Regions from separate parts of the Streptomyces sp. NBC_01571 genome, predicted to be linked through region 2. Evidence: predicted binding sites of a transcription regulator. Region 2 holds the regulator's gene; each other region holds the start of a gene.
What was found. The regulator HrcA, encoded in region 2, represses chaperone genes, less so after heat shock. The targets are predictions, from matches to a motif close to TTNGCACTCNGNNNNNCNGAGTGCNAA.
Positions count from the first base shown of each region.

Region 1: groL (chaperonin GroEL) is a predicted target of HrcA. The motif match lies at 4,363-4,389, and genes of this name have one in related genera.
Region 3: groES (co-chaperone GroES) is a predicted target of HrcA. The motif match lies at 5,004-5,030, and genes of this name have one in related genera.

Region 1 is NZ_JAPEPZ010000001.1:4,905,914-4,915,740, forward strand. Features, by position in the region: gene murQ (N-acetylmuramic acid 6-phosphate etherase) at 1-498, shown strand, start outside; gene OHB41_RS22035 (hypothetical protein) at 566-1,153, shown strand; gene OHB41_RS22040 (NADH:flavin oxidoreductase) at 1,262-2,416, opposite strand; gene groL (chaperonin GroEL) at 2,614-4,236, opposite strand; gene OHB41_RS22050 (cold-shock protein) at 4,591-4,797, opposite strand; gene OHB41_RS22055 (MoaD/ThiS family protein) at 5,252-5,527, opposite strand; gene thrC (threonine synthase) at 5,648-6,976, opposite strand; SAM riboswitch class I at 6,994-7,150, opposite strand; gene OHB41_RS22065 (glucosyl-3-phosphoglycerate synthase) at 7,318-8,262, shown strand; gene OHB41_RS22070 (alpha,alpha-trehalose-phosphate synthase (UDP-forming)) at 8,389-9,810, shown strand.
Region 2 is NZ_JAPEPZ010000001.1:3,813,961-3,823,787, forward strand. Features, by position in the region: gene dnaJ (molecular chaperone DnaJ) at 1-653, opposite strand, end outside; gene hrcA (heat-inducible transcriptional repressor HrcA) at 654-1,670, opposite strand; gene OHB41_RS17205 (MBL fold metallo-hydrolase) at 1,877-2,614, shown strand; gene OHB41_RS17210 (DUF3097 domain-containing protein) at 2,660-3,463, shown strand; gene OHB41_RS17215 (hypothetical protein) at 3,447-4,787, opposite strand; gene hemW (radical SAM family heme chaperone HemW) at 4,815-6,056, opposite strand; gene OHB41_RS17225 (ATP-binding SpoIIE family protein phosphatase) at 6,151-8,229, opposite strand; gene OHB41_RS17230 (hypothetical protein) at 8,375-8,992, shown strand; gene OHB41_RS17235 (response regulator) at 9,005-9,589, shown strand; gene OHB41_RS17240 (AMP-dependent synthetase/ligase) at 9,732-9,827, opposite strand, start outside.
Region 3 is NZ_JAPEPZ010000001.1:6,163,432-6,173,258, forward strand. Features, by position in the region: gene OHB41_RS27960 (class I SAM-dependent methyltransferase) at 1-424, opposite strand, end outside; gene OHB41_RS27965 (YciI family protein) at 703-1,059, shown strand; gene OHB41_RS27970 (RNA polymerase sigma factor) at 1,105-2,373, shown strand; gene OHB41_RS27975 (class I SAM-dependent methyltransferase) at 2,388-3,575, opposite strand; gene OHB41_RS27980 (hypothetical protein) at 3,685-3,942, shown strand; gene OHB41_RS27985 (polysaccharide deacetylase family protein) at 3,972-4,748, shown strand; gene groES (co-chaperone GroES) at 5,175-5,483, shown strand; gene groL (chaperonin GroEL) at 5,598-7,226, shown strand; gene OHB41_RS28000 (SDR family NAD(P)-dependent oxidoreductase) at 7,411-8,184, opposite strand; gene OHB41_RS28005 (MOSC domain-containing protein) at 8,314-8,982, opposite strand; gene OHB41_RS28010 (LysR family transcriptional regulator) at 9,062-9,827, shown strand, end outside.

The DNA.
Region 1 (9,827 bases), 1.1 Mb from region 2:
GTCGGCATCTCCGCCTCCGGCCGCACCCCGTACGCCGTCGGCGCCGTCGAACACGCCCGCGCACGCGGCGCGTTGACCATCGGCCTGTCCTGCAACGCGCACAGCGCCCTCGCGGCCGCCGCCGAGCACGGCATCGAGATCGTCGTCGGCCCGGAGCTGCTGACGGGCTCCACCCGTCTGAAGGCGGGCACGGCCCAGAAACTCGTCCTCAACATGTTCTCGACGATCACGATGATCCGGCTCGGCAAGACGTACGGGAACCTGATGGTCGACGTCCGCGCCTCGAACGAGAAGCTCCGCGCCCGCTCCCGGCGCATCGTCGCGCTGGCGACCGGCGCCTCGGACGAGGAGATCGAGCAGGCCCTCGCGGCCACCGACGGGGAGGTGAAGAACGCCATCCTCGCCCTCCTGGGCGGGGTGGACGGGCCCACGGCGGCCCGCCTCCTGGAGGAGAGCGACGGCCACCTGCGCGCGGCGCTCGCGGCGGCACCCCGCTGAGCGGCACCTGTCGCACCGGCCTCACCGGCCGCACCGGGCTGTCGGTGCGGCGTGGCAGGGTGGACGCATGAACCACGCACAGCTGACCGCCCTCGGCCGGGCCCTGCGCGTCCTCGGCGAGCACGGCGACGCGCTGAACGCCGACACCCCCGACGCGAAGCTGCACGAGGTCAAGGCCGATCTCAAGCGGGCCCTGGACCTGCTGGAGGAGACGGTCACCACGGCGGTGCCCACGACCCGCTGCGCCGAGCACCCGAACGGCCCGGTGGACGAGGGCGCCGCCGACCTCTGTCTGCTCTGTGAGACGCGCCGTCGCGCCGCCCGCCGCACCGAGGTCAACGACGCCTACGGGCACGCCCGCACCCCCGGCCCCGACGAGTCCCCCGAGCGCACGATGTCCCGGTACGGCGTACGCGCCGATCGCCCCCAGCCCCAGCAGCGCTGGCTCCCGGAGGTGTGGACGGGGCAGGCCTGGGCGCTGTGCGGCACCCCGCGCCGCGACCGCCAGGAGGCCGAGCGCTATCTCGCCGCGGAGCGCCGCACCCCCCGGCCGGGGATGGCCTACCGCCTGGTCCACGAGTTCACGGACTACGAGGTGCTGCGCATCTGGGGCACCCCGGTCAAGGTCGACATCGAACCCATGGGGAACCTGTAGCGGCCCGTCGACCACCTGTCGCCGCCCCCCTTCGCGACGTAGTGCGCGGCCCGCGGCGGCCTGAAGCCGGCTGGTCAGCGGGGTCCGCGCCCGGCCAGGGGAATGGGGTCAGCTGAGCGTCCGCAGCGCCGCCGGGTCGTACGCCTTCAGCTCGTCGAAGCGGCCGGCAAGCACCTTCTCCGCCCACTCGGGGTCCTGGAGCAGCGCGCGGCCGACGGCGACGAGATCGAACTCGTCGCGCTCCAGACGGTCGAGGAGGTCGTCGATGCCCCGCACGGAGGAGCCCTCGCCCTGGAAGGCCTTCAGGAACTCGCCGTCCAGGCCGACCGAGCCGACGCTGATGACCGGCTTGCCCGTCAGCTTCTTCGACCAGCCCGCCAGGTTGAGGTCGGAGCCGTCGAACTCGGGCAGCCAGTAGCGGCGGGTGGAGGCGTGGAAGACGTCCACGCCGGCCTCGGCCAACGGGGTCAGGATCGCCTCCAGCTCCTCCGGGGTCTCGGCGAGCCGGGCGTCGTACGCCTGCTGCTTCCACTGCGAGTAGCGGAAGATGACCGGGAACTCCGGCGAGACCGCGGCGCGGACCGCGGCCGCGATCTCCGCCGAGAACCGGGCCCGGGCCACGGGGTCGCCGCCGTACGCGTCGGTGCGGCGGTTGGTGCCCGACCACAGGAACTGGTCGAGCAGGTAGCCGTGGGCACCGTGCAGCTCGACGCCGTCGAAGCCGATGCGCTCGGCGTCGGCGGCCGCCTTCGCGAACGCCTCGATGACGTCGTCCAGGTCCTGCTGGGTCATGGCCTTGCCGGTGACCTCGGCGCCCTCGTTGGTCAGACCGGACGGGCCGACCGGCGGGGCGTCGGCGAACGGCGGCTGGCCCGCCTCACGCACCATGCCGATGTGCCACAGCTGGGGCACGATCGTGCCGCCCGCCGCGTGCACCGCGTCCGCGACCTTCGTCCAGCCCGCGAGCTGCTCCTCGCCGTGGAAGCGCGGGACGCGGTCGCTCTGCCCGGCCGACTCGTGGCCGACGTAGGTGCCCTCGGTGACGATGAGGCCGACCCCCGCGGCGGCACGGCGCGCGTAGTACCCGACGACGTCCTCGCCCGGAACACCGCCCGGCGAGAACTGCCGGGTCATCGGCGCCATCACGATCCGGTTCGGGACGGTCAGGCCGTTCAGGGCGACGGGGCGGGACAGGATCTCGGCGGCACGGGAGGCGGCGTTGGCAGTCACGTACGGGACTCCTCGGAGAGGTCGGTCGGTCATCGGGCGGACGACTGACGGGCATTCCACTCGGTATGTGCATGCGCATCAACCGCCCGTCCCCTCAACCGCCGGGTCCGGCGCGGAATTCCGGCGCTCTCCGACTCCTCGTGTGACCCCGGACACGCCCGAGGGCGGCACCCCCTGGGAGAAGGGGTACCGCCCTCGGAACGTCAGGACAGTGATCAGCCGGAGGCGGATCAGAAGTCCATGTCACCGCCCGGCATGCCGCCCGGAGCGGCCGCGGCGGCCTTCTCCGGCTTGTCGGCGATGACGGCCTCGGTGGTGAGGAACAGCGCGGCGATGGAGGCGGCGTTCTGCAGCGCGGAACGGGTCACCTTCGCCGGGTCGATGATGCCTTCGGCGATCATGTCGACGTACTCGCCGGTCGCGGCGTTGAGGCCGTGGCCGACGGGCAGGTTGCGCACCTTCTCGACGATGACGCCACCCTCGAGACCACCGTTGACGGCGATCTGCTTGAGCGGGGCCTCCAGGGCGAGCTTCACGGCGTTGGCGCCGGTCGCCTCGTCACCCGTCAGCTCGAGCTTCTCGAAGACCGAGGAAGCCTGGAGCAGGGCCACGCCACCACCGGCGACGATGCCCTCCTCGACGGCCGCCTTCGCGTTGCGAACGGCGTCCTCGATACGGTGCTTGCGCTCCTTGAGCTCGACCTCGGTGGCGGCACCGGCCTTGATGACGGCCACGCCGCCGGCCAGCTTCGCCAGGCGCTCCTGGAGCTTCTCGCGGTCGTAGTCCGAGTCCGAGTTCTCGATCTCGGCACGGATCTGGTTCACGCGACCGGCGACCTGGTCGGCCGAGCCGGCGCCGTCGACGATCGTGGTCTCGTCCTTGGTGATGACGACCTTGCGGGCACGGCCCAGCAGGTCCAGACCCGCGTTCTCCAGCTTGAGGCCGACCTCCTCGGAGATGACCTCGCCGCCCGTGAGGATGGCGATGTCGCCGAGCATGGCCTTGCGGCGGTCACCGAAGCCCGGAGCCTTGACGGCGACGGACTTGAAGGTGCCACGGATCTTGTTGACGACCAGGGTCGACAGGGCCTCGCCCTCGACGTCCTCGGCGATGATCAGCAGCGGCTTGCCGGACTGCATGACCTTCTCGAGGAGCGGCAGCAGGTCCTTGACGTTGCTGATCTTCGAGTTGGCGATCAGGATGTACGGGTCGTCGAGGACGGCCTCCATACGCTCCATGTCGGTGGCGAAGTACGCCGAGATGTAGCCCTTGTCGAAGCGCATACCCTCGGTGAGCTCAAGCTCCAGACCGAAGGTCTGGGACTCCTCGACGGTGATGACGCCTTCCTTGCCGACCTTGTCCATCGCCTCGGCGATGAGCTCGCCGATCTGGGTGTCGGCGGCGGAGATGGAGGCCGTGGAAGCGATCTGCTCCTTGGTCTCGACATCCTTGGCCTGCTCAAGGAGGGCACCGGAGACGGCCTCGACGGCCTTCTCGATACCACGCTTGAGAGCCATCGGGTTGGCGCCGGCGGCTACGTTGCGCAGGCCCTCGCGGACGAGCGCCTGGGCGAGCACGGTCGCCGTGGTCGTACCGTCACCGGCGACGTCGTCCGTCTTCTTGGCGACTTCCTTGACCAGCTCGGCGCCGATCTTCTCGTACGGGTCCTCGAGCTCGATCTCCTTGGCGATGGAAACACCATCGTTGGTGATCGTGGGGGCGCCCCACTTCTTCTCGAGGACGACGTTGCGGCCCTTGGGGCCAAGGGTGACCTTGACGGCGTCGGCGAGCTGGTTCATCCCGCGCTCGAGACCGCGCCGTGCCTCCTCGTCGAACGCGATGATCTTGGCCATGTGAAGTGGTCCTCCCGGACTGGGGTGGATTGCTCCGGACCGCGCTGGCGCCCGCGACGGACGGCCTGCCTGCCCCGTGGTTCCTTGCACCACCTGGCCTGCGGGCCTCACCGACCCGGTCCTTCGTTATCACTCTCACCTTCAGAGTGCTAACGCAATGATTAGCACTCGCCCCTGCCGAGTGCAAGCGACTCCGGAGGATCCCCAGGTGGACAGGGGCGGCGCGACCGCCCCTCGGAGGGGTCGCTCGGACGCCCCGGAGGGGTCGCGCGGACGCCCCGGACAGACCGAAGGGCTCGCACCCCAGAGGGATACGAGCCCTTCGTCACGTCGAACAGTCAGTCGGCGCGTGCTTCAGCCGGTCGCGAGCCGGACCATGTCCGCCTGCGGCCCCTTCTGGCCCTGCGAGATCTCGAAATCGACCCGCTGACCCTCTTCCAGGGTGCGGTAGCCGTCCATCTGAATCGCGCTGTAGTGGACGAAAACATCCGCACCACCGTCGACCGCGATGAAGCCGTACCCCTTCTCCGCGTTGAACCACTTGACGGTGCCCTGAGCCATGCCTAACTCCCCTATTACTGGCCCTTGCACAGGACCGCACTTCGCGGACCCGGGTCAGACCTCCACCCCCCAACGGATTGGGGGTGTGCGCCGGAACGCGTCGACCGCGGCTGAATGTATCTGCCCAACTGCCGTCTGCAACAGGTCAATCGGACGAGAATTCTGGGCACGCCCGATCGGGAATATAGGGAGAATTCGCGAAGATTTAGGGCAACTCGGGCCCCATAAAGGCCACATAAGGCTCAAAAACGCCGGGCACTTTGGCCACTTCTTATCGCAGGCCGCACCTGCACTCATATGCACCCGGCATGGATAAGGCGGCGGGTTCCCCAACTGTACCCCGCTCAACCATGCAGAATTGCCCCCTCCGCTTCTCTCACGGAGGGGGCAATTCGATGAACTCTCGGTGATTGGCATTACCCACGGTAATGATTTCACCGTGGGTAACCGCCCGTCAGCCTCCGGCGACGGCGGGGATGATCGAGACGCCCGCGCCGTCCGGCGTCGCCGTCTCCAGGCCCTGCTCGAAGCGGACGTCGTCGTCGTTGACGTACACGTTGACGAACCGGCGCAGCTTGCCCTCGTCGTCGAGCACGCGCGCGGCGATGCCCGTGTGGTTCTTCTCCAGGTCGGAGATCACCTCGCCGAGGGTCCCTCCCTCGGCGGTCACCTCGGACCGGCCACCGGTGTAGGTGCGCAGGATGGTGGGGATGCGGACGTTGACGCTCATGCGGTGACCTCCCGGTCGGATGGTGGCGTACGGCGGAGAGCGCCCCGGCAGGGGCGCGTGGAACTGCGCGTCCGGCCCCCGCGGGCCCGTGGCCGGGGAAGGACCTCCCCGGCCGGGCGGCTACGCGAGGCCGGCCTCGCGGAAGGAGTCCAGGCTGGGGCGGATGGTCGCGGTCAGTCCCGTGCCGGCCACCGCGTCCAGCGTCTTGAGGCCGTCACCGGTGTTCAGCACGACCGTGGTGAGCGTCGGGTCGAGCAGCCCGTTCTCGATCAGCTTCTTGGCCACCCCCACCGTCACACCGCCGGCGGTCTCCGCGAAGATCCCCTCGGTGCGCGCCAGCAGCTTGATCGCGTCGACCACCTGCTCGTCGTTCACGTCCTCCACGGCCCCGCCCGTCCGCCGCGCGATGTCCAGCACGTACGGGCCGTCGGCGGGGTTGCCGATGGCCAGCGACTTGGCGATGGTGTCCGGCTTCTGCGGCCGGACGACGTCGTGGCCGGCCTTGTAGGCGACCGACACCGGCGAACAGCCCTCGGCCTGCGCGCCGAAGATCTTGTAGGGCTTGTCCTCGACGAGGCCGAGCTTGATCAGCTCCTGCAGCCCCTTGTCGACCTTCGTCAGCTGGGAGCCGGAGGCGATCGGCACGACGAGCTGGTCGGGCAGCTGCCAGCCGAGCTGCTCGCAGATCTCGTACGCGAGGGTCTTGGACCCCTCCGCGTAGTACGGCCGCAGGTTGACGTTGACGAAGCCCCAGCCCTCACCGGCCGGGTCGCCGATCAGCTCGGAGCAGAAGCGGTTCACGTCGTCGTAGTTGCCCTCGATGCCGACGAGCTCGCCGCCGTAGACCGCGGCCATGACGACCTTGCCCTGCTCCAGGTCGTGCGGGATGAACACGCAGGAGCGGAAGCCGGCACGCGCGGCGGCGGCGCCCACCGCGCCGGCGAGGTTGCCGGTCGAGGAGCAGGAGAGGGTGGTGAAGCCGAAGGCGCGGGCGGCCTCGATGGCCTGGGCGACGACGCGGTCCTTGAAGGAGTGCGTCGGGTTGCCGGAATCGTCCTTGACGAAGAGCCGGCCGGGTTCGACGCCCAGCTCGCGGGCGAGGTTGTCGGCCTTGACGAGCCTGGTCCAGCCCGGGTTGATGTTCGGCTTGTCGGCGACGTCGGCCGGGACGGGCAGCAGTGGCGCGTAACGCCAGATGTTCGCGGGGCCCGCCTCGATGCGCGCCCGGAGTTCTTCGGTGTCGTAGGCCGAGAAGTCGTAGGCGATCTCGAGCGGTCCGAAACACTCCTCGCAGGCGAAGACCGGGCCGAGCGGCACCCGGTGGCCGCATTCGCGGCAGGAGAGCGCCGCGGCGGGGCCCAGATCGACGGTGCCGGTGGAAGCGGTGGAAGCCGACGGGTCCGCGGAGGTCGCGGTGTCCGGAGTGCTTGCAACAGTCTGCGCAGCCATGGAGGCGAGGCCCTTTCTCCTCATCTTCCTCACGACGCACTTCGCCGTGAGACGGATTTGGCACCTTCCCGAGCCGGGAGCCCCGCGACGCGATCGGCAATGATCGGTACAGGACCGGCTGGAGGGTTGCCGGGGCTTCATCGGGCCGTATCCCTCTGCCCCTCTGGATGAGCGGTATTCGGTTGTTGGTCTTCAGTCCGGGATGATCTACGACATGCGATGGTCATCCGCGTTGTTCAAGACTGTAACCGAAGGCCAGGACAGTTGAGATAGTCGTCCGAACCGCGAGATGGATCACACCGTGCGACACCGGGTGATCAGACAGTGAGGAGCCGCAGACTGTGCTGAAGGAAGTCGAGCGCTGGCTGAACACACGCTCCTGGTCCGTGGCCGATCGCCCGCTCCACAGAATCATGTCCGCCAAGCGCGCCTCGGGCTCCACGGTGAGCGTCGTGCTGCCCGCGCTGAACGAGGAGGAGACGGTCGGCGAGATCGTCACCGTCATCCGCCACGACCTGATGCGGCAGGTGCCCCTCGTCGACGAGATCGTCGTCGTCGACTCGGGTTCGACCGACCGCACCTCGGAGGTGGCCGCCGCGGCGGGCGCGCGTGTCGTGCACCGGGACGAGATCCTGCCCCGCATCCCGGCTGTGCCCGGCAAGGGCGAGGTGCTGTGGCGGTCGCTCCTCGTGACGAGCGGGGACATCGTCTGTTTCATCGACGCGGACCTGAGGGAGTTCTCGTCGGACTTCGTCTCAGGGATCGTGGGCCCGCTGCTCACCGAGCCGGGCGTGGACCTCGTCAAGGGGATGTACGACCGTCCGCTGGCCGGCGCCGCGGGGCAGGGCGGCCGCGTCACGGAGCTCATGGCCCGCCCGCTGCTGAACATGCACTGGCCCCAGCTGGCCGGCTTCGTCCAGCCGCTCGGCGGTGAGTACGCGGCCCGCCGCTCGCTGCTGGAACAGCTCCCCTTCCCCGTCGGGTACGGCGTCGAACTGGGCATGCTCGTCGACGCCCTGCACCTGGTGGGCCTCGACGCGCTCGCCCAGGTCGACGTGGGCGAGCGCAAGCACCGCCACCAGGACGGGCAGGCGCTGGGCCGGATGTCCGCCGCGATCTACCGCACGGCGCAGCTCCGGCTGGCCCGCGGCCATCTCATCCGGCCCTCCCTCACCCAGTTCGAGCGGGGCGAGGACGGTTTCGAGCCGCGTACGTACTCGGTGGACACGGAGGAACGCCCCCCGATGGCCGAAATCTCCGAATACGTGGAACGCCGGGCCGCGTGAACCGCGTCCCTGGTGAGGGGGTGGTGGACGGCACGACCGGCGCCACCGCCCCGCGGTTCGTGTCCTTCGTCGCATACGGCCGACGGGAACGTTTGAGCGTTTCGGTGCCGGGCTAGGTTTCGAGGCATGGCTTCAACGGCTTCAACGGCTTCAACGCATGGCGCCCACCGGATCCTCGTCGCGTCCAACCGCGGCCCGGTCTCCTACGAGGTGCGCGAGGACGGCTCGCTCCAGGCCCGGCGCGGCGGGGGCGGGCTGGTCTCCGGCCTCTCCGCGATCGGTCCGGACGCGGGGGCCCTGTGGGTGTGCTCGGCGCTCGGCGAGGGGGACCGCGAGGCGGTCCGGCGCGGGGTCGGCGAGGAGGGCGTGCGGATGCTGGACATCGACGCCACGGTGCACGCGGACGCCTACAACGGCATCGCGAACTCCATGCTGTGGTTCGTCCACCACATGCTGTACCAGACGCCGCTGGAGCCGGTCTTCGACCAGGAGTTCCGGCGCCAGTGGGCGTCGTACGAGGCCTACAACCGCTCGTTCGCGCGCGCCCTGGCGGACGAGGCGGCCGAGGGCGCCGTGGTGATCGTGCAGGACTACCACCTGACCCTGGTCCCCGGCATGCTGCGGGAGCTCCGCCCCGACCTGCGCATCGGCCACTTCTCCCACACACCGTGGGCGCCGGTCGACTACTTCCGGATGCTGCCCGACGACATCGCCGAGCAGGTGCTGCGCGGCATGCTCGGCGCGGACCGGCTGGGCTTCCTGACGCACCGCTGGGCGAACGCGTTCACCGCCTGCTGCGAGGCGCTCGTCGGCGGGCTCGGCGACACCCGGGTCGGGGTGCACGGGCTCGGCGCGGACGCGGACTTCCTGCGCGGGCGCTCCCACGAGGCGGACGTCGCCGAGCGGATGGACGCGCTGCGCGGGCAGATCGGTGAGGGCCCCGACGGCCGCGCCCGCAGAGCGATCGTGCGGGTCGACCGCACCGAGCTGTCGAAGAACATCGTGCGGGGCCTGCTGTCGTACCGGCAGCTCCTGGAGGACCGGCCGGAGTGGCGCGAGCGGGTGGTCCACGTGGCCTTCGCCTACCCCTCCCGCCAGGACCTGGCGGTCTACCGGGACTACACGGCCGCCGTGCAGACCCTGGCGGACGAGATCAACTCCCAGTACGGGACGCCGGGTTGGACCCCGGTGGTGCTCCACGTCAAGGACGACTTCGCCCGCTCGCTGGCCGCCTACCGGCTCGCCGACGTCGCCCTCGTCAACCCCATCCGGGACGGCATGAACCTCGTCGCCAAGGAGGTGCCCGTCGTCTCCGACGAGGGGTGCGTGCTGGTGCTGTCCCGGGAGGCCGGGGCGTTCGAGGAGCTGGGCGAGGACGCGGTCGCGGTGAACCCGTACGACGTGGTCGGCACCGCGCGGGCGCTGCACGAGGCCCTGTCCCTGTCGGCCGGTGAGCGGGCCGAGCGCACGAAGCGGCTCGCCGCGGCGGCGACGGCCCTGCCTCCGGCGCAGTGGTTCCTGGAGCAGTTGCGCGCGCTGGAGGAGTGAGGGCGCCGTTCGCCGCG
Region 2 (9,827 bases):
TTCACCGTGAGCGTGCGCCGGGACCGGACCCGCCCGTCGCCCGCGCACTCCGGGCACGGGGTCGGCACGACGGTGCCGAAGCCCTGGCACTGCGGGCACGGACGGGACGTCATGACCTGGCCCAGGAACGACCGTGTGACCTGGGACACCTCACCACGTCCGCGACACATGTCGCAGGTCTGGGCGGAGGTCCCCGGCGCGGCGCCCTCACCGTTGCAGGTGGCGCACACGACGGCCGTGTCGACCTGGATGTCCTTCGTCGTGCCGAAGGCGGCCTCGTCCAGCTCGATCTCGAGCCGGATCATGGCGTCCTGGCCGCGCCGCGTGCGCGACCGGGGGCCCCGCTGCGACGCCGTGCCGAAGAAGGCGTCCATGATGTCCGAGAAGTTGCCGAAGCCACCGGCGCCGAAGCCGCCCGCGCCCGCGCCGCCCGCCTGGGACAACGGATCGCCGCCGAGGTCGTAGACCTGCTTCTTCTGCGGGTCCGACAACACCTCGTACGCGGCGTTGATCTCCTTGAACCGCTCCTGCGTCTTCGGATCGGGATTGACGTCCGGATGCAGCTCGCGCGCGAGCCGCCGGAAAGCCTTCTTGATCTCGTCCTGGGACGCGTCGCGGCGCACGCCGAGCACGGCGTAGTAGTCCGTGGCCACTTAAGACTCCGCCAGGATCTGTCCGACGTACCGTGCCACCGCTCGTACCGCTCCCATCGTTCCCGGGTAATCCATGCGGGTCGGTCCGACCACGCCGAGTTTGGCTACTGCCTCGTCGCCCGAACCGTAGCCGACGGAGACCACGGACGTGGAGTTGAGTCCCTCGTACGCGTTCTCGTGACCGATCCGTACGGTCATGCCCGAATCCCCTGCCTCCCCAAGCAACTTGAGGAGCACGACCTGTTCCTCCAGCGCTTCGAGCACCGGTCTGATCGTGAGGGGAAAATCATGTCCGAAGCGGGTCAGGTTCGCGGTGCCGCCGATCATCAGGCGCTCCTCGGTCTCCTCGACGAGCGTCTCCAGAAGGGTGGAGAGCACTGTCGCGACCGTACCCCGGTCGTCCGCCTCGAAGGCGTCCGGCAGGTCCTGGACCAGCGGCGGGACGTCCGCGAAGCGGCGGCCCGCGACCCGGCTGTTGAGCCGGGCCCGCAGATCCGCCACGGACGTCTCCCCGAACGGCGCCGGACAGTCGATCATGCGCTGCTCGACCCGCCCGGTGTCCGTGATCAGGACGAGCATCAGTCGCGCGGGAGCCAGGGACAGCAGCTCCACGTGCCGCACGGTCGATCTCGTCAGCGACGGGTACTGCACGACGGCGACCTGCCGCGTCAGCTGCGCGAGCAGCCGCACGGTCCGCCCGACGACGTCGTCGAGGTCGACGGCGCCGCCCAGGAAGTTCTGGATGGCCCGCCGCTCGGGTCCGGTCATCGGCTTGACGCCGGCGAGCTTGTCGACGAAGAGCCGGTAGCCCTTGTCGGTGGGGATGCGCCCGGCACTGGTGTGCGGCTGGGCGATGTACCCCTCGTCCTCCAGGGCGGCCATGTCGTTGCGGACCGTGGCCGGGGAGACCCCCAGCTGGTGCCGCTCCGTCAGTGCCTTGGAACCGACCGGCTCCTCGGTGCCGACGTAGTCCTGGACGATGGCGCGCAGCACTTCGAGTCTGCGTTCACTCAGCACCGCGCACACCTCCAGCTGTCGGTCCCTCGTCGCCTCGCTTGGCACTCAGCGCGTGCGAGTGCCAGCATTCCCCGGCCCAGTGTACGGCCGGTGGGTACGGCCCCGGCAAGGGCGGGCCCGCGATCTTGCGCACGTATGCCGACGTGTCCCGCGATGTCTCACCGGCGTCCGCCCTCCGGCCGGCGCCGCGGCACTAGCGTCACCGTATGAAGGTGACTTGGGAAGAGCCGGGGTGGGAGGAGCTGGCTCCGCACGTGGGGCGGCGGCGGCTCGCGCGCTGGGACTGCACGGCGGGGCTGGTGGTGGGCGGGAGCGCGGCGCTCATGGTCGACGCGGGGGCGAGCCTCGGGGAGGGCGCACGGTTGCGCGCCGAGGCGCGACGGCTCCTCGGCCCGGACCGGGACGTGACGCACCTCGCACTCACCCACCCGCACTTCGACCATGTCTTCGGCGCGGCGTCGTTCACGGACGCGCAGGCGTTCGGGGCGGCGGGTCTCGGCGCGGTGTTCGCGCACGAGGGCGCGGAGCTGCGCGTGGACGCCGTACGCCACGGCCTGGACCCGCGTGACGCCGCAGAGGCCGCGGACGCCCTGGTCCCCCCGCGGCACTCCGTGTCCGGCGAGCGGACGCTCGACCTGGGCGGCGGTGTGCGGGCCCTGCTGGCGAACGTGGGTCCTGGCCACACCGCGCACGATCTGGTGGTCCTGGTGACCGGGGCGCCCGGCTCACCGGAGGTCGTCTTCTGCGGGGACCTGGTGGAGGAGTCGGGCGAGCCCCAGGCGGGTCCCGACGCCGTCCCCTCCCACTGGCCGGCGGCGCTGGACCGGCTGCTCGGTCTGGGCGGCGAGGAGGCGGTGTACGTGCCCGGTCACGGGGCCGCGGTGAATGCGGCGTTCGTCCGGGCTCAGCGGGACGCGCTGGCGACACGTTTCGGCGTGTCGTAGGGATCTCACCGTCACCTCCCCGCCGGTTCTCCTATCGTCATCCGAATGCGCCAGTACTCTCCGGATCTCACCCCGCCGTGGAAGAAGCCCAAGCCGGTACCCGAGGTCCCCGCGGACCCGGGTCTGGTGGTCGAGGAACCCGGTACGGGGTTCTGCGGGGCGGTGATCGGCTGCGAGGCGGGCACGGTGACGCTGGAGGACCGCTTCGGCAAGCACCGCGTGTTCCCGCTTGAGCCGCGCGGCTTCCTGCTGGAGGGCAGGGTGATCACCCTGGTCCGTCCGGCCGCGGGGCCGGTACGGTCCGGCCGTACGGCATCCGGTTCGGTCGCCGTGCCGGGCGCACGGGCCCGGGTGGCGCGGGCCGGCCGCATCTACGTGGAGGGCCGCCACGACGCCGAACTGGTCGAGCGGGTCTGGGGCGACGACCTCCGCATCGAGGGCGTCGTGGTCGAGTACCTGGAGGGCATCGACGATCTCCCCGCCGTCGTCGACGAGTTCGGGCCGGGGCCGGACGCCCGCCTGGGCGTGCTGGTCGACCATCTGGTGCCCGGCACGAAGGAGTCGCGCATCGCGGAGGCGGTCACGAGTGAGCACGCCCTCGTCCTCGGCCACCCGTACATCGACGTCTGGGAGGCCGTGAAGCCGTCCTCCGTGGGCATTCCCGCCTGGCCCCGCGTCCCGCGCGGGCAGGACTGGAAGACGGGCGTGTGCCGGGCCCTGGGCTGGCCGGAGAACACGGGTGCCGCCTGGCAGCACATCCTGTCCCGGGTGCGCTCCTACAAGGACCTGGAGCCGGAACTCCTGGGCCGGGTGGAGGAACTGATCGACTTCGTCACGGCGCCGGAGTGACGTCGGGGCCGTCGAGGCCGTGAGGGTGGCGGGGGTCGTGGGAGCCGACGGGACCGCCGGCGCCGCCGCCCCGGCTGCGGTGACCCTTCCTGTCACTTTCTCCCTCGTAGCCGAGCGGCATCCGCTCACCGCCGAACCAGAGCCGCGGTGCCCACTGCCGACAGCCCGCCGCCACCGCGTGCCGGGCCGCTGCGGGCCGGATGGGAACACGGTGACGCAGCCGGGGCAGCCCCGGCCGCAGCGGCTCGTTGTCGCGTACCCACGCCCACAGCAGCGGGTCGTCGCGGTCGATCTCGGCCTTCGGGCAGAGTTCTAGCGTGCGCAACAGCGGCGCCTCGTAGATGCCGACGCCGGCGAGCGAGTCCCACGGGAGCGTCGCGGACCACCCGCTCCGGACGAAGTGGACCCCGTCGGCGTCCATGGTGACGCGGCAGCCGTAGTCCGCCCGGGCTCCCCGGGCGATGGCCACCACGGCCCAGCCGGCCGACAGCACCAGCACGGCGGCGATCACCTCGCGGACCACTGCGCCCGTACCGCGCCCGTGCTCGGGTACGAGTGCCCATACGGCCCACCCGCAGAGCGCCACCAGCGCCAGCGCCACGCCGAGCCGCCGGCGCACCAGGATCACGCCCCTCTGGACGACCACCGTGTCCCCGATGTCGACGGCGTCGAACAGGAGCGGTGCGCGCGTCCCGCGCGCCGGCGTGTCGGTCCGCTCGGCCGTCCGCTCCCGGTGACCCGTCTCGTCCGGCCACCCCGGATACGACATCGGCTGCTCCTTGCGCCCGAACCACAGCTCGGGCGCCCACCGCACGAACGCCTTCTCGTACGCCTTGTGGGAGTCGCCGACGTCGATGCGGTAGCGGAGCCGGGGCAGGCCCGGCCGGAGCGGTTCCGTGTCGCGGACGAACTTCCACAGCAGCGGATCGTCGCGGTCCACCTCGTCACGCGGGCACAGCTCGACCGTGAAGACGGCATGGTGGCGCGTCCGTGCCCAGTGGATACCGACCCCGGCCAGCGAGTCCCAGCGGATCAGGGCGGTCTCTTTGCCGCGCATCCACCAGAAGCCGGTCGAGTCGAAGGCGGTGACCCAATGACGGGCCCGCCAGCGGGAGACCAACTGGATCAGGCCGCCCAGGCCCATCGCCAAGAGGATCGCGAGAGGTATCCAGCCGGCACCGATCCCGTCGTCCCGGAAGGCGAACCAGAGACCCGTCCCGCCGGCCGCGAGGAACACCACCACGACCGGCAGGCTGAGCAGCAGCCGCCGCAACCCGTACCGGAGGACGGTCGCGTCCTCGGCCGGCCACTCACCAGAGATCATGCACGCGGACAGTAGTCGAACGGGTGTTCAGTCCACCAGATCCCTGACCACCGCGTCCGCGAGCAGCCGTCCACGCAGTGTGAGGACGGCGCGGCCCTCGTCGTAGGGGCCGTTCTCGAGGAGTCCGTCGGAGAGCGCGCGGCGGGAGGCCGAGAGCCCCTCCGGCCGCAGCAGGGAGAGCGGGCAGCCCTCGCGGAGCCGCAGTTCGAGGAGGATCCGCTCCACGCGGCGGTCCTCGCCGGAGAGCAGCTCGCGCCCCGCCCCGGGGGACCTCCCGGACGCCAGCGCCGCCGCGTACGCCCCGGGGTGCTTCACATTCCACCAGCGCACGCCGCCGACGTGGCTGTGGGCCCCCGGCCCGGCCCCCCACCAGTCCGCGCCGCGCCAGTACAGCTCGTTGTGCAGGCACCGGCCGGCCTCGGAGGTGGCCCAGTTGGACACCTCGTACCAGTCGAAGCCCGCCGCCGCCATCACCTCGTCCGCGATGAGGTAGCGGTCCGCGTGGACGTCGTCGTCCGTCATCGGGACCTCGCCGCGGCGGATGCGCCGGGCCAGCTGGGTGCCCTCCTCGACGATCAGGGCGTACGCGGAGACGTGGTCGGGCCCGGCGCCGAGCGCGGCGTCCAGCGAGGCCCGCCAGTCGTCGTCGGACTCACCGGGCGTGCCGTAGATCAGGTCGAGGTTCACATGGTCGAAGCCCGCCGCGCGCGCCTCGGCGACACAGGCCTCGGGGCGCCCGGGGGTGTGGGTGCGGTCGAGCACCTTGAGTACGTGCTGCCGGGCGCTCTGCATGCCGAAGGAGATCCGGTTGAAGCCCCCGGCCCGCAGGGTCGCGAGGTACGCCGGGTCCACCGACTCCGGGTTCGCCTCCGTGGTGACCTCGGCGTCGTCCGCGAGCCCGAACTCCTCGCGGACCGCGTCCAGCATCCGTACGAGGTCGTCGGCGGCCAGCAGGGTCGGCGTGCCGCCCCCGACGAAGACCGTGCGGACGGGGCGCGGGTCGTCGCCGAGCACCTTGCGGGCGAGCCGGACCTCGTCGATCAGGGTGGCCGCGTAGTTGTCGCGGGAGGCGAGCACGCCTCCGGTGCCCCGCAGCTCGGTCGCCGTGTAGGTGTTGAAGTCGCAGTACCCGCAGCGGGTGGCGCAGTACGGCACGTGGAGGTAGAACCCGAGGGGGCGAGCGGCGGCCCCGGCCAGGGCGTGCGCGGGCAGCGCCCCGTCGTCGGGGACGGGCTCACCGTCGGGGAGTGCGGAAGGCATGCCTTCCATTGTCCCGTACTCGGCCGCATGCCCCTTTCCACGCACTCTCGCCCGTCCGACCCCCCGCTCCCGCGCCGGTCCCGGCTCGCATGCCGGTCCCGCCCTACTCCGCCTGCAGCACCAGCAGGGCCAGGTCGTCCTCCGGGGGCTTGCTGCCGAACTCGTGCACCAGTCGCCGGATCCGCTCCGCGACCAGCTCGGCGCCGAGACCCGTACAACTCGCGAGGGCCTGGGCGAGCCCCTCGTCGTCGTCGAACTGACGCGGCCCGCTGCGGCGCTCCGTCACGCCGTCGGTCACGCACAGCACGGTGTCGCCGGGGTACAGGTCCAGGGTCTCGGAGACGTAGGTCGCGTCCTCGAAGACGCCGAGCAGCGTCTGCGGCTCGGCCACCTCCCGTACGTCGCCGTCGGGGCCCAGGATCAGCGGCAGCGGGTGTCCGGCCGACGCGAGGGTGCAGCGCACGCCTCCGTCGAAGGGCACCAGTTCGCCGTACAGCATGGAGAGGAAGCGGGTCTGCGGGCCCTCGTCGGGACCGAGGCCGGGGCCGCCCGCGGCCACCAGCGCGCGGGCCGCCGCGTCGGCCGCCTCCGTCGCGTCGTCGAGCAGGAGCTGGTTGAGGCGGTCGAGGACGTCGGCGACCTGGTAGCCCTCCCGGGCCAGCAGCCGCACCCACGGCCGGGCCAGGCCGATCACGACGGCGGCCTCGGGCCCCTTGCCCTGCACGTCACCGAGGACGAAACACCAGCGGCCGTCACCGGCCGGGAACAGGTCGTAGAAGTCCCCGCTGGGGCCGCCCTTGTCCAGCGGTTCGTACACGAGGGCGCTGCGCACCCCGGGGATCTCGGCGACCGCGCCGGGCAGCAGGCCTCGCTGGAGGACCCGGCTGATGGTGGCCTGCCGCGCGTACTGGCGGGCCGCGCCGATGGCGAGGGCGATCCGGCGGCTGAGGTCCTCGACGAGTCCGGTGATCTCGTCGGGGAAGCAGGTCAGCCCGGCCCGCCCGATGACGAGGGTCCCGAGCGGCCGCCCGCCGGCGATCAGCCGGTAGGCCAGCGCCGCCCCGCCCACCCCGGCGGCCCCGCTCCCCCCTCCGGCGCCGGCCAGCATGTCGCCCGCTCCCAGCGTCTCCCCCGGCCAGGGCACGGGCACGGCCCGGGACCGCACCGAGTCGGGCAGCCGGGGCGGGTCCTTCTCCAGCGCCCCGCGCAGTTCCTCGATGCGGTTCTCACTGCCGTGCCAGACCCGGGCGAGCCGCGGCCCGAGCGCCAGCCCGAGGCCGCCCGCCCGGTCGGTGGCCTCGTCCTCCAGCCAGACCGCGCACCAGTCGGCGAGCCGGGGCACCAGGAGCTGTCCGGCGAGCGCGGCGACCAGGTCCTCGTCCAGCTGGCCGGCGAGCAGGTCGGAGGCCTCGGCGAGGAAGGACAGGGCGCCGCGGTTGAGCCAGTCGTGGTCACGGGACGGATCGCGCCTCGGTTCCGCGGTGGTCGTCCCGCCGCCGGGCGCCCCGATCCCGCAATCCCCGGCGTACGCGCCGGTCTCCGCGCCACCGCCCGGGCCCGCACCGCCCGTCCACGCGACGGCACCCGGACCCCGGTCACCCGAAACCCGGTCGACGCCCGCTTCCCCTGCCACCCCCGTCCCGGTGGCGTCCCCCGTCTCCCCCTCCAGCCCGAACCCCGCGCCGAATTCCGCCGCGCCGTCCACGGGCAACCGCGCCCACACGGTCTTGACGCCGGTGCGATAGGTGATGCCCCAGGCCTCGGAGAGCGTGGAGACGAGCCGCAGCCCGCGCCCGTACTCGGGTGTGCCGTACGGGCGTTCGGCCGCGTCCTCGCGCACCGCGCGCGAGGGGTGGTGGTCGGAGACCTCGACGATCACCGCGTCCAGCACACCCGGCCCGCCGTCGTCGCCGATCTCGAGCCGACACACCAGCTCCACGTCCGTGCCCGCGTGCACCACCGCGTTGGTGACGAGTTCGCTGACGATCACGACGGCGTCGTCGCGAAGGCGCTCGCCGACCGTCTCGGCGCCGGGCAGCGCGAGTGCGGCCCGGTCGGCGAGCGCCTCGCGCACGAGCCGACGGGCCGCGCCGGGCGCGAGCGGGGTGCCCGGCAGCGCCGCGCGCACCACTGTCTCCAGGCCGGCACGGTGGTGCGCGGGCGCGTGAGGGGCAGGCGCCATGGAGTCCCGCTGCGACTCCCGTTGCGTCGGAATGGCCCCCACTGTGCGGCTCCCTGAGCAGTTCGGACGATTGCGCCTCAGGCGACACGGACAGAGTGACAGACTGGCCCCGCCCATAAGCACCGAGTTACCGAAGTGGGCCGCCATGAGTGAGAACAGTGCTACGCGCGTGCTCGAAGAAGGACAGAATCGGGCATTCGATGACGGCCGGATCCGGGCGTCCGATCCGCGTCCGCCGCTCGCCGCGACGACCGCCGCACGCGACGGGGGCTTCACCGAGGCACCGGAGACGGGGTACGGCCCGGCCGCGGAGCTCAGCACGGCGTTCCACCGGATCATGGACCGCTACGCCCTCTTCAACACGGAAGTGCAGCCGATGTGGGCGGAGTTGGCGTGGCACGAGCTGCTGTCCGCGCGTCCGGGGCGGAGCGGACGGACGACCCGTGTCGACGACGTGAGCCGGCTGCTCGACATCCTGGTGGCACCCGCCGGGAACGCGACGCGTGTCCTCGACGCGGTGGCCGGCGGCGACCTCACCCGGCGGGTCGACCCGCACGACCGGATCCGCCGGCTCCGCGGCGCCCGACTCGGCGGCGTCGCGCGCCACTACAGGGCGGACAGCCTGCCCTCGCCCGTCCGCCGCACCGCGGAGGTCGCGACGGCCGTGGGCCGGCTCGAAGCGCGGGACGGCGGCGTTCCCGAACCCGTTGTTCCGGGACCGAGCACGACCGGGGAGGCCGCGGTCCCGCCGACGACCGAGTGAGGCACAGTCACCATGAGCGCTGAGGAAACGACCGACGAGCGCGCCAGCATCCTCCTGGTCGACGACATGGAGGACAACCTGATCGCCCTGGAGGCCGTCCTGGGCTCCCTCAACGAGCCTTTGGTGCGCGCGCGTTCGGGCGAGGAGGCGATGAAGGCGCTGCTGCGGCAACGCTTCGCCGTCGTCCTCCTGGACATCCACATGCCCGGCATGGACGGCTTCGAGACCGCCGCGAACATCAAGCGGCTCGACCAGACCAAGGACGTCCCCATCATCTTCCTGACCGGTACCGACGCCGACGCGGGCTACGCCTTCCGCGGTTACGCCACCGGTGCCGCGGACTATCTGACGAAGCCGTTCGACCCCTGGGTGCTGCGCGCCAAGGTCACCGTGTTCCTGGACCTGCACCGCAAGAACCAGCAGCTGGAACGGCTGCTGGCCCAGGAACGCACCCACGCCGCCCGGATCAGCACGCGCCTGGCGGCCCTGGAGAAGCAGTTGGCGACCGAGGACCCCCCGGACATGCCGGACCTGCGCAGACAGGTGGGAGAACTGCAGCGTCTGGTGGCGCGGGTGGCCGGCACCCGCGCCCCGTGACGAACGGGGGGAACCGCCCGCCGCTAGGGACGGGAAGCGGCGCGGGGAACCGCCCGCCGCGAGGGACCGGACACGGCGCGGGGAACCGCGCGGCCGGCCACAGCGGACCCGGCCGCCGGCGAGCGGTCCGGCCGCCCCGGGCTCACGCCTCGCGCGTACCGGCGTACATCTCCTCGATCAGCCCCTTGTACTCCCGCTCCACGACCGGCCGCTTCAGCTTCAGGCTCGGGGTGATCTC
Region 3 (9,827 bases), 2.3 Mb from region 2:
ACACCCCGGCCCGGGCCACCGCGTTGGCGGGCACGGCCGCGAGGTCCCACCAGGTGTGCCCCGCGTAGCAGCCCAGCACCAGCAGCACCCCGCCGGGCGCCAGCGCGTCACGGAACCTGGTCACCGTCCGGAAGGGCATGTGGTGCAGGCTCGCGAGGCAGGTGATGACGTCGTAGTGCGCCTTCGGCAGCGCGGCCGAGGCAGCGTCCGTCCGCCGGAACCGGGGCCCGCCGCCGATCCGTTCGGCCGCGGCGATCACCTCAGCGGACGGGTCGACGGCGTCCACCGTGTAACCGCGCGCGGCGAGCCGCCGCGCGAAACGGCCGGTGCCACAGCCGACGTCCAGCGCGGTGCGCCCGTGCCCTTGCCCGGGCAGTTTCCGCAGCAGGAGCCGGTGGTAGTGGTCGTTGTGGTCGAAGGGCATACGGGAAACCTCGCACACCGCGGGTACGGCCGGTAGTGCTTCCCGCACCACCGTCCTTCAGCTGTCCACCGGCCGTTCGGGAAGCCGTCAGGAAGCCGTCCGCCGGCCGCCCGGGAAGCCATCGTGAAGCCCTACGACAGCCACTCGGGAAGCCGTCCGGCAGCGCCCGAAAAGAATCTTGAAGGTTTTCCGGCGACGGTGTCGAAAGCGGCGCCCCCCGATCGACGCAGGGATGAGAGGCGGGGAGAAGCCCCGCCCTCCGCACCGAAGGAGCCACCATGCCCCGCTACCTGTCCCTGGTCCGCATCGACGAGACCACCGCCCCCGCCGAGGGCCCGAGCCCCGAGCTGATGCAGCGGATGGGCGAGCTGATCGAGGAGATCACCAAGGCGGGGGTCATGCTCGACACCGCCGGACTGACGCCGACCGCGCAGGGCAAGCGGGTGCACTGGGAGGGCGGCGGGCTGTCCGTCACCGACGGCCCCTTCACCGAGTCCAAGGAGGTCGTCGGCGGCTACGCGCTCATGCAGTGCAAGGACATGGCCGAGGCGCTCGAGTGGACCAAGCGGTTCCTGAAGACGCACGAGGAGCACTGGACGGTGACCTGCGAGGTGCGGGAGATCGCCGAGGGCTGAGCGGCGGCTTGGCGCAGCCGGTCCGCTGGTGTCTGATGGTGGGCTGTGGAACAGCAGCCCACCGTCACCCCGTCCGGCGCCGACGAGACCGTGGAGACGATCTTCCGGATCGAGTCGCCCCGGATCATCGCCGGCGTCACCCGAGTCGTCCGGGACGTCGGCATCGCCGAGGAACTGGCCCAGGACGCCCTGGTCGCGGCGCTGGAGCAGTGGCCGCGGGACGGAGTACCGGACAATCCGGGCGCCTGGCTCATGGCCACGGCCAAGCACCGGGCGATCGACCTCGTACGCCGCCGGGAGCGCTACGCGCGCAAGCTGGAGGAGATCGGGCGCGACCTGGAGACGACCGTCCCCTTCGAGGAACCCTCCGACCCGGACGACATCGACGACGACCTGCTCCGGCTCGTGTTCACCGCCTGCCACCCGGTGCTGTCCGCGGAGGCCCGCATCGCCCTCACGCTGCGCCTGCTCGGCGGACTGACCACGGCGGAGATCGCCCGCGCCTTCCTCGCGCCGGAGGCGACGATCGCCCAGCGCATCGTGCGTGCCAAACGGACACTGGCGACGCAGGGGGTCCCCTTCGAGGTCCCCTACGGCCCGGACCGGGAGAGCAGGCTCGGCTCGGTCCTCGAGGTCATCTACCTCGTCTTCAACGAGGGGTACGCGGCCACGGCGGGCGACGACCTGCTGCGTCCCGCGCTGTGCGAGGAGGCCCTCCGGCTGGCCCGCGTCCTGGCCGAGCTGATGCCCAAGGAGCCCGAGGTGCACGGGCTCGTCGCGCTGCTGGAGCTCCAGGAGTCCCGCGCGGCCGCCCGCACGGGACCGTCGGGCGAGCCGGTCCTCCTCAGGGACCAGAACCGCCGCCGCTGGAACCGCCTGCTGATCCGTCGCGGTTTCGCCGCCCTGGCCCGCGCGAACGCCGTCACCACCGGTGCCCCGGGTCCGTACGCCCTCCAGGCCGCCATCGCCGCCAGCCACGCCCAGGCCCTCACGTACGAGGACACGGACTGGCGGCAGATCGCCACCCTGTACGGACTGCTCGCGGCCCGCTCCCCGTCGCCCGTCGTCGAACTCAACCGCGCCGTCGCCGTCTCGATGGCGGACGGACCCGGCCCCGCCCTGGCCCTCGTCGACACCCTCCTGGCCGAACCCGCCCTGCGCGACTACCACCTGCTGCCCAGCGTCCGGGGGGACCTGCTCGCCCGGCTCGGGCGCACGCGGGAGGCGCGGGCGGAGTTCGAGCGGGCCGCGGGCCTGGCGCGCAACGAACGCGAACGGCGACTGCTGGAGGCCCGCGCGCAGGAGTGCCGCTAGGGCGTGCGGCGGTGTCAGCCGGAGTGCGGCCGGGCCGGGTGACCGAGCAGCATCGTCGGTGCCCCCGCGACCCTCGTCAGGAAGACGGTGGCCGCGTGCGGACCCTGCGGCTTGACCTTCCGGCGCAGCTCCTCCGGCTCGACCGCCGAGCCCCGCTTCTTCACCGTGAGCACCCCGACCTCCCGCTCCCTCAGCAGTGCCCTGAGCTTCTTCACGTTGAAGGGAATCCGGTCGGTGATCTCGTACGCGGTGGCGTACGGGGTCGGGAGCAGCGAGTCCGCCGTGATGTACGCGATGGTCTCGTCGAGGAGCCCGCCGTCGAGGTCCTCGGCCACCTCGGCGACCAGATGGGCGCGGATCACGGCGCCGTCGGGCTCGTAGAGATACCGTCCGACCGGCCGCACCGCGGGGTCGGGCAGACCGCGGCCGCGCAGGACGCGCGGGCCCGGCAGCAGGGTGGCCCGCACCAGACCCGGCTCCGTGCGGAACCACAGCACGGCCTCCTTCACGTCCCCGCCGTCCGAGATCCACTCGGCCTCCGCCTCGGCGGGGACGGTCTCGTGCGGGATGCCCGGGGCGATCTTCAGGGCGGCGAGCGGGGCCTTCAGGGCCGTCCCGACCGCCCAGGAGAGCGGCGGTGAGTACGCCTCGGGGTCGAAGATGCGCCCGCCCGCCCTGCCGCCCCGCCGTGCCGGATCCACGAAGACGGCGTCGTACGGGGCCGTGTCCACCTCCGTGACATCCGCCTCGCGCACCTCGATCAGATCCGCGAGTCCGAGCGCCTCGGCGTTGGCGCGGGCGGCGGCGGCCGCGAGGGGGTCCCGGTCGACGGCGAGGACGCGTATCCCTGCGCGGGCCAGCGCGATCGCGTCGCCGCCGATGCCGGAACAGAGGTCGGCGACCGAGCGCACGCCGAGGGCGCGCAGACGTTCCGCGCGGTGCGTGGCGACCGTCGTACGGGTCGACTGCTCGACCCCGTTCGGCGTGAAGAACATCCGCTCCGCGTCCTCGGCGCCGAACTTCGCCGCCGCCCGCTGCCGCAGCCGCGCCTGTCCGAGCGCCGCAGAGACCAGCTCGGCCGGATGGGTGCGGCGCAGCCGGGTGGCGACGGCCAGTTCCCGGGCCGGGTCGGTGCCGCGCACCTCGTCGAGCAGCGCGCGGCCCTCGGGGGTGAGCAGGGAGGCGAAGGAGACGTCGTTCACCGGCCCATTGTCGGTCAGTGTGGGCCAGTCGGTGGACGGTGCGCGTCCGGTCGCGGTGTCGGGGTCCCGTACGGGCCCTGGCCTGGGAAGATCCGACACCATGCGATCAGTGCGACAAGCCGATAAAAATGACGCGAAGCGGACGGTTGTCCGAAGCGGGACCGCCGCCCTCGCCGTCATCGGCCTCGCGTCGGGCTGTGCCGGCGGCGGGGCCGCGGGGGTGAGGCCCGCGCCCGGCCGGCGTCAGGCGCTGCCCGCGCGGGTCGCCGCGGCCTGGAGGGATGCCGGGCCGGACATGATCCGCCGGTTCCGGAAGAAGGTCGCGGGCGGGGGCTGCGCGGTGGCGCGACTGGAGGGCCACCTGTGAGAGGGGGGTGGCCGGCCCCGGGTGCCCGGGTGCGTGCGCGGGTGGCCGCCGCTCTGACCGCGGTGCTGGCCGCCGTCCTGCTGGGCGGCTGCGCCCAGTCGGTCGACCCGATCGAACGCCTGGGCAAGAAGGCCGCACAGGAGGTGGGCAGGGTCCGCCCGCACGGTCCGACCTCGGCGACGTACCGGCGCTGGGGGCTGTCCGCCCCGCTCGCTCCGCCGCCTCGACCGCCCGCGCGTGGCGGCGTGCGCCGCGAGCGGACGGGGCTGGTTCCGGTCGTCGGTCGGGTGCCCACCCGGGACAAGGTGGTCTTCCTGACGTACGACGACGGCGTCGAGCGCGATCCGAGGTTCGTCGACATGGTGCGCGAACTGCGGCTGCCGGTCAGCGTGTTCCTCACGGACAACGTCGTCGGGCCCGGCTACGGGCACTTCGCGCGGCTGCGGGAGGTCGGCGCGAGCGTGCAGAACCACACCCTCGACCACGCCTCGCTGCGCGGACTGCCGTACGCCGGCCAGCGGGCCGAGATCTGCGGCCAGCAGGAGAAGCTCAAGGCCCGCTTCGGCATCCGCCCGCGGCTCTTCCGGCCCCCCTACGGCACCTACGACGCCACGACCCTGCGCGCCGCCGCCGACTGCGGGGTCGCGGCCGTCGTCCTGGGCAGGGCGGCCGACGCCCGCCGGCTGCGCCCGGGTGACATCCTGTCCGGCTTCGAGGAGCCGAACCTCACCGCGGCGACCACCCGACTCCTCCGCCGCATCCAGGCGGAGGGCTTCACCCCGGCCCGCCTGGAGAACTACCTCTGAACTTCCGGCGCGGGCGGCCGTCTTCGGCGGGTCGGACTCACGGCGCGGACCGGGCATCCCCGGCCGGTGCGGCTTTCGGCGCGGGCCGGCACTTCGGCGAGCGGGCCTGCGCCTCCCGGCGAGGGCCGGCATCTTCAGCCCGTCCGGTGTTTGAGGACGAGGCCGTTCAGGCCGGAGCGGGGGCCTGGGGGCGGCAGCCCCAGAGGCGCTCACACCGGCGAACGGTGCCCGAACCCCACGCCACGCCGGAGGCATTTGGCACTCCGCTTGACCGAGTGCTAATCGCGGTCATAGTCTCAGGCCTGGCACTCCCCACTGGAGAGTGCCAATAGCGACGGGCAGGTCCGGCACCCGCGACGACGGATCCACCTGGTCGCCACCTCAGACAGTTAACCCCGTGAGATCTCCGAAGGGGGAGGTCGGATCGTGACGACCACCAGCTCCAAGGTTGCCATCAAGCCGCTCGAGGACCGTGTCGTGGTCCAGCCGCTGGACGCCGAGCAGACCACGGCCTCTGGCCTGGTCATCCCGGACACCGCGAAGGAGAAGCCCCAGGAGGGCGTCGTCCTCGCCGTGGGCCCGGGCCGCTTCGAGAACGGCGAGCGCCTGCCGCTCGACGTCAGCACCGGCGACATCGTGCTGTACAGCAAGTACGGCGGCACCGAGGTGAAGTACAACGGCGAGGAGTACCTCGTCCTCTCGGCCCGCGACGTGCTCGCGATCATCGAGAAGTAATTCACCACAGTTCTGCAGTGAACTGCGCCCCTGGCCCCCGCGACCTTATGAAGCCGGGCGCTGGGGGCGCGGTTCGTTTTCACCCACGTTTTCCGAGAGGGCTGAACCGCTCCCATGGCGAAGATCCTGAAGTTCGACGAGGACGCCCGTCGCGCCCTTGAGCGCGGCGTCAACAAGCTTGCCGACACCGTCAAGGTGACGATCGGCCCCAAGGGCCGCAACGTCGTCATCGACAAGAAGTTCGGCGCCCCCACCATCACCAACGACGGCGTCACCATCGCCCGCGAGGTCGAGCTCGACGACCCGTACGAGAACCTCGGCGCCCAGCTGGTGAAGGAGGTGGCGACCAAGACCAACGACATCGCGGGTGACGGTACGACCACCGCCACCGTGCTGGCCCAGGCGCTCGTCCGCGAGGGTCTGAAGAACGTCGCCGCGGGTGCCTCCCCGGCGCTGCTCAAGAAGGGCATCGACGCCGCGGTCAAGGCCGTGTCCGAGGAGCTCCTCGCGACCGCCCGCCCGATCGACGAGAAGTCCGACATCGCCGCCGTCGCCGCCCTGTCCGCCCAGGACAGCCAGGTCGGCGAGCTCATCGCCGAGGCGATGGACAAGGTCGGCAAGGACGGTGTCATCACCGTCGAGGAGTCCAACACCTTCGGTCTGGAGCTGGACTTCACCGAGGGCATGGCCTTCGACAAGGGCTACCTGTCGCCGTACTTCGTGACGGACCAGGAGCGCATGGAGGCCGTCCTCGAGGACCCGTACATCCTCATCCACCAGGGCAAGATCTCCTCCATCCAGGACCTGCTGCCGCTGCTGGAGAAGGTCATCCAGGCCAACGCCTCCAAGCCGCTGCTGATCATCGCCGAGGACGTCGACGGCGAGGCGCTGTCGACCCTGGTCGTGAACAAGATCCGCGGCACGTTCAACGCCGTCGCCGTGAAGGCCCCCGGCTTCGGCGACCGCCGCAAGGCCATGCTGGGCGACCTCGCCACCCTCACCGGCGGTCAGGTCATCGCCGAGGAGGTCGGCCTCAAGCTCGACCAGGTCGGTCTGGACGTGCTGGGCACCGCCCGCCGCGTGACGGTCACCAAGGACGACACCACCGTCGTCGACGGCGGCGGCGAGCACGACGCCGTCGTGGGCCGTGTCAACCAGATCAAGGCCGAGATCGAGAACACGGACTCCGACTGGGACCGCGAGAAGCTCCAGGAGCGCCTCGCGAAGCTGGCCGGCGGCGTGTGCGTGATCAAGGTCGGCGCCGCCACCGAGGTGGAGCTCAAGGAGAAGAAGCACCGTCTGGAGGACGCCATCTCCGCGACCCGCGCCGCGGTCGAGGAGGGCATCGTCTCCGGTGGTGGCTCCGCGCTCGTCCACGCCGTCAAGGTCCTCGAGGGCAACCTCGGCAAGACCGGCGACGAGGCCACGGGTGTCGCGGTCGTCCGCCGCGCCGCCGTCGAGCCGCTGCGCTGGATCGCCGAGAACGCCGGCCTGGAGGGCTACGTCATCACCTCCAAGGTCGCCGAGCTCGACAAGGGCCAGGGCTTCAACGCCGCCACCGGCGAGTACGGCGACCTGGTCAAGTCCGGTGTCATCGACCCGGTCAAGGTCACCCGCTCCGCTCTGGAGAACGCCGCCTCCATCGCCTCCCTGCTCCTCACGACCGAGACCCTGGTCGTCGAGAAGCCGGCCGAGGAAGAGGCCGACGCGGGCCACGGCCACGGCCACGGGCACTCCCACTAGGCACACGGCCGGACGTCCGCGACGGCGGACGTCCACACCGGGTGACAGCACTGAGGCCCAGCACCCTCCGGGGGTGCTGGGCCTCAGTGCTGCGGCAAGCCCGAACTCGCCTTACCTGCCGTACCGTCCTGCTGCTCTACCGCCTTGCTGCCCTACGGCCCGGCTGCCATGCGGCGCCGCTGCTCTACTGCGGCCCGTACTTGCGGCCCGTCTTCGAGGTGATCCCGCCCAGCAGCCCGCGCGGCGCCACCTTCACCACACCCATCAGCGCCTTGTAACGCGGGTCGGGGATCGACAGCGACTTCCCGCGGGCCAGGTCCGCGAGCGCCGCCGCGACCAGCTTGTCCGCGTCGAGCCACATCCAGTTCGGGATGTTGTCCGTGCCCATCCCGGCGCGCTGGTGGAACTCGGTGCGCACGAAGCCCGGAGCCAGCGCCATCAGCCGTACGCCGCTGCCCGCCAGATCCCTCGCCGCGCCCTGCGTGAACTGCACGACCCACGCCTTGGACGCCCCGTACGTACCCCGCGGTACGAACGCGGCCACCGACGCCACATTGACGACCCCGCCCCGGCCGCGCTCCCGCATGGCCGCGGTCGCCGCCGACGTCAGCCGCAGTACCGCCTCGCAGTGCACCTTGAGCATCGTCAGCTCGTCGGCCATCGACACCTCGAGGTAGCGGCCCTTGTTGCCGAAGCCGGCGTTGTTGATCAGCAGGTCGACCGGGTTCCTGCGGTCGCTCAGCCGCCGGGCCACCGTCTCGATGCCGTCGTCCGTCGCCAGGTCCGCCGTCAGCACCTCCGCCTCGATGCCGTGCCGGTCGTGCAGTTCCGTCGCCTGCTCGGCCAGGCGCTCGGTGTCGCGCGCCACCAGTACGAGGTTGTGGCCGTCAGCCGCGAGGCGGCGCGCGAAGGCGGCGCCGATGCCCGCGGTCGATCCCGTAATCAGAGCCGTTGTCATGGCCCAAGGCTAGTGACCTGACCAGGCCCACCGCGCCCCGCCTCCCGGTGCCCGGCCCCGCTCCGCACGCACCGCGCGGCCGGCACCGCGGCCGTCGCGGGGCGTGTCCCGCGCGTGCGGTCCCGGCCGCTACCCGCCCTGCTGCGCCACGTACTTCTCCGCCGCCGCCAACGCCTCCGGATGCAGTGCCCGGCCCGCGGCCAACAGCCCTGGCAGCAGGTCGCGTTCGGTCGTCATGGCGCGGAACTCGACCTCGACCGTCACCTCGTGCTCCGGCCGGTGCACGACCTCGATCGGGTCGCCCGCGCGGATCTCGCCGGGCTCGATCACCCGCAGGTACGCGCCGGGCGCGGCCTTCCGGGTGAACCGCTTCACCCAGCCCCGCTCCCCGAGATGTTCCTGGAACGTACGGCAGGGGATGCGTCCGGAGGTCACCTCCAGGACCAGCACGGAGCCGACGCGCCAGCGCTCACCGATCCGCGCGCCGGACACGTCCAGCCCCCGCGTGGTGAGGTTCTCGCCGAAGGCGCCGTTCACCAGCTTCCGACCGAGCTCGCGCTCCCAGTCGTCGAGGTCCTCGCGCGCGACCGCGTAGACGGCCTGGTCGTCCCCGCCGTGATGGCGCAGGTCGCACACCGTGTCCCCGGCCAGACCGCTCGTGCCGACCCCCTTGGGCCCAGGGGCGGTCACCCGCACCGGCCCGGCCACCGGCCGCTTGTCGATGGCGGTCACACCCGCGGGCTGGTCCGTGTACGGGACGGCGCGCGGGCGGCCCAGGTTCAGCGACAGAAGCTGCATGGCAGAACGCTAGGCGATGCAGGCCAAAGCGTCGACGCGATATTCGCCACCATGTCCAAGCCTCGCTTATGCTCTAGGGGTGATCGAGGCCCGTCATCTCCGTGTTCTGCGCGCCGTCGCCGCCACCGGTTCCTTCTCGGCGGCGGGACGCGAACTGGGCTGCACCCAGCCGGCCGTCAGTCAGCAGATGAAGGCGCTCGAATCGTCCGTCGGCACACCGCTGCTGATCCGCACGGGCCGTGAGATGCGCCTGACGCAGGCGGGCGAGGCGCTGGTCCGGCACGCGGCCGGCATCATCGCGGGGCTGACCGCCGCCGAGGAGGAGGTCGCCGCGATCGCGGGTCTGCGCGCGGGCCGGGTCCGGCTCGTCTCCTTCCCCAGCGGGAGTTCGACGCTCGTCCCCACGGCCCTGGCCGCCCTGCGCGCCGCGCATCCCGGCACCCGGGTCTCCCTGGAGGAGGCCGAGCCGCCCGAGTCCGTCGACAAGCTCCGCGACGGCGACTGCGACATCGCGCTCGCGTTCCGCTACGAGGGAGCGGCGGGCGTCGAGGAGTGGGACGACCTGGTCGTACGGCCGCTGCTGCGCGACCGGCTCGTCGGTCTGGTCCCCGAGGGGCACCGGCTCGCCCGCGCGGGGTCGGTCGCGATCGGCGAACTCGCCGGGGAACCGTGGATCGCGGGCTGCCCGCGGTGCCGGGGGCAACTGGTCGAGGTCTGCCGCCGCGAGGGTTTCGTGCCCCGCATCGACTTCGCCACCGACGACTATCCGGCGGTGGTCGGCCTGGTCGGCGCGGGTCTCGGGGTCGCGGTGCTGCCGGAGCTCGCGATCGAGTCCGTGCGCCCCA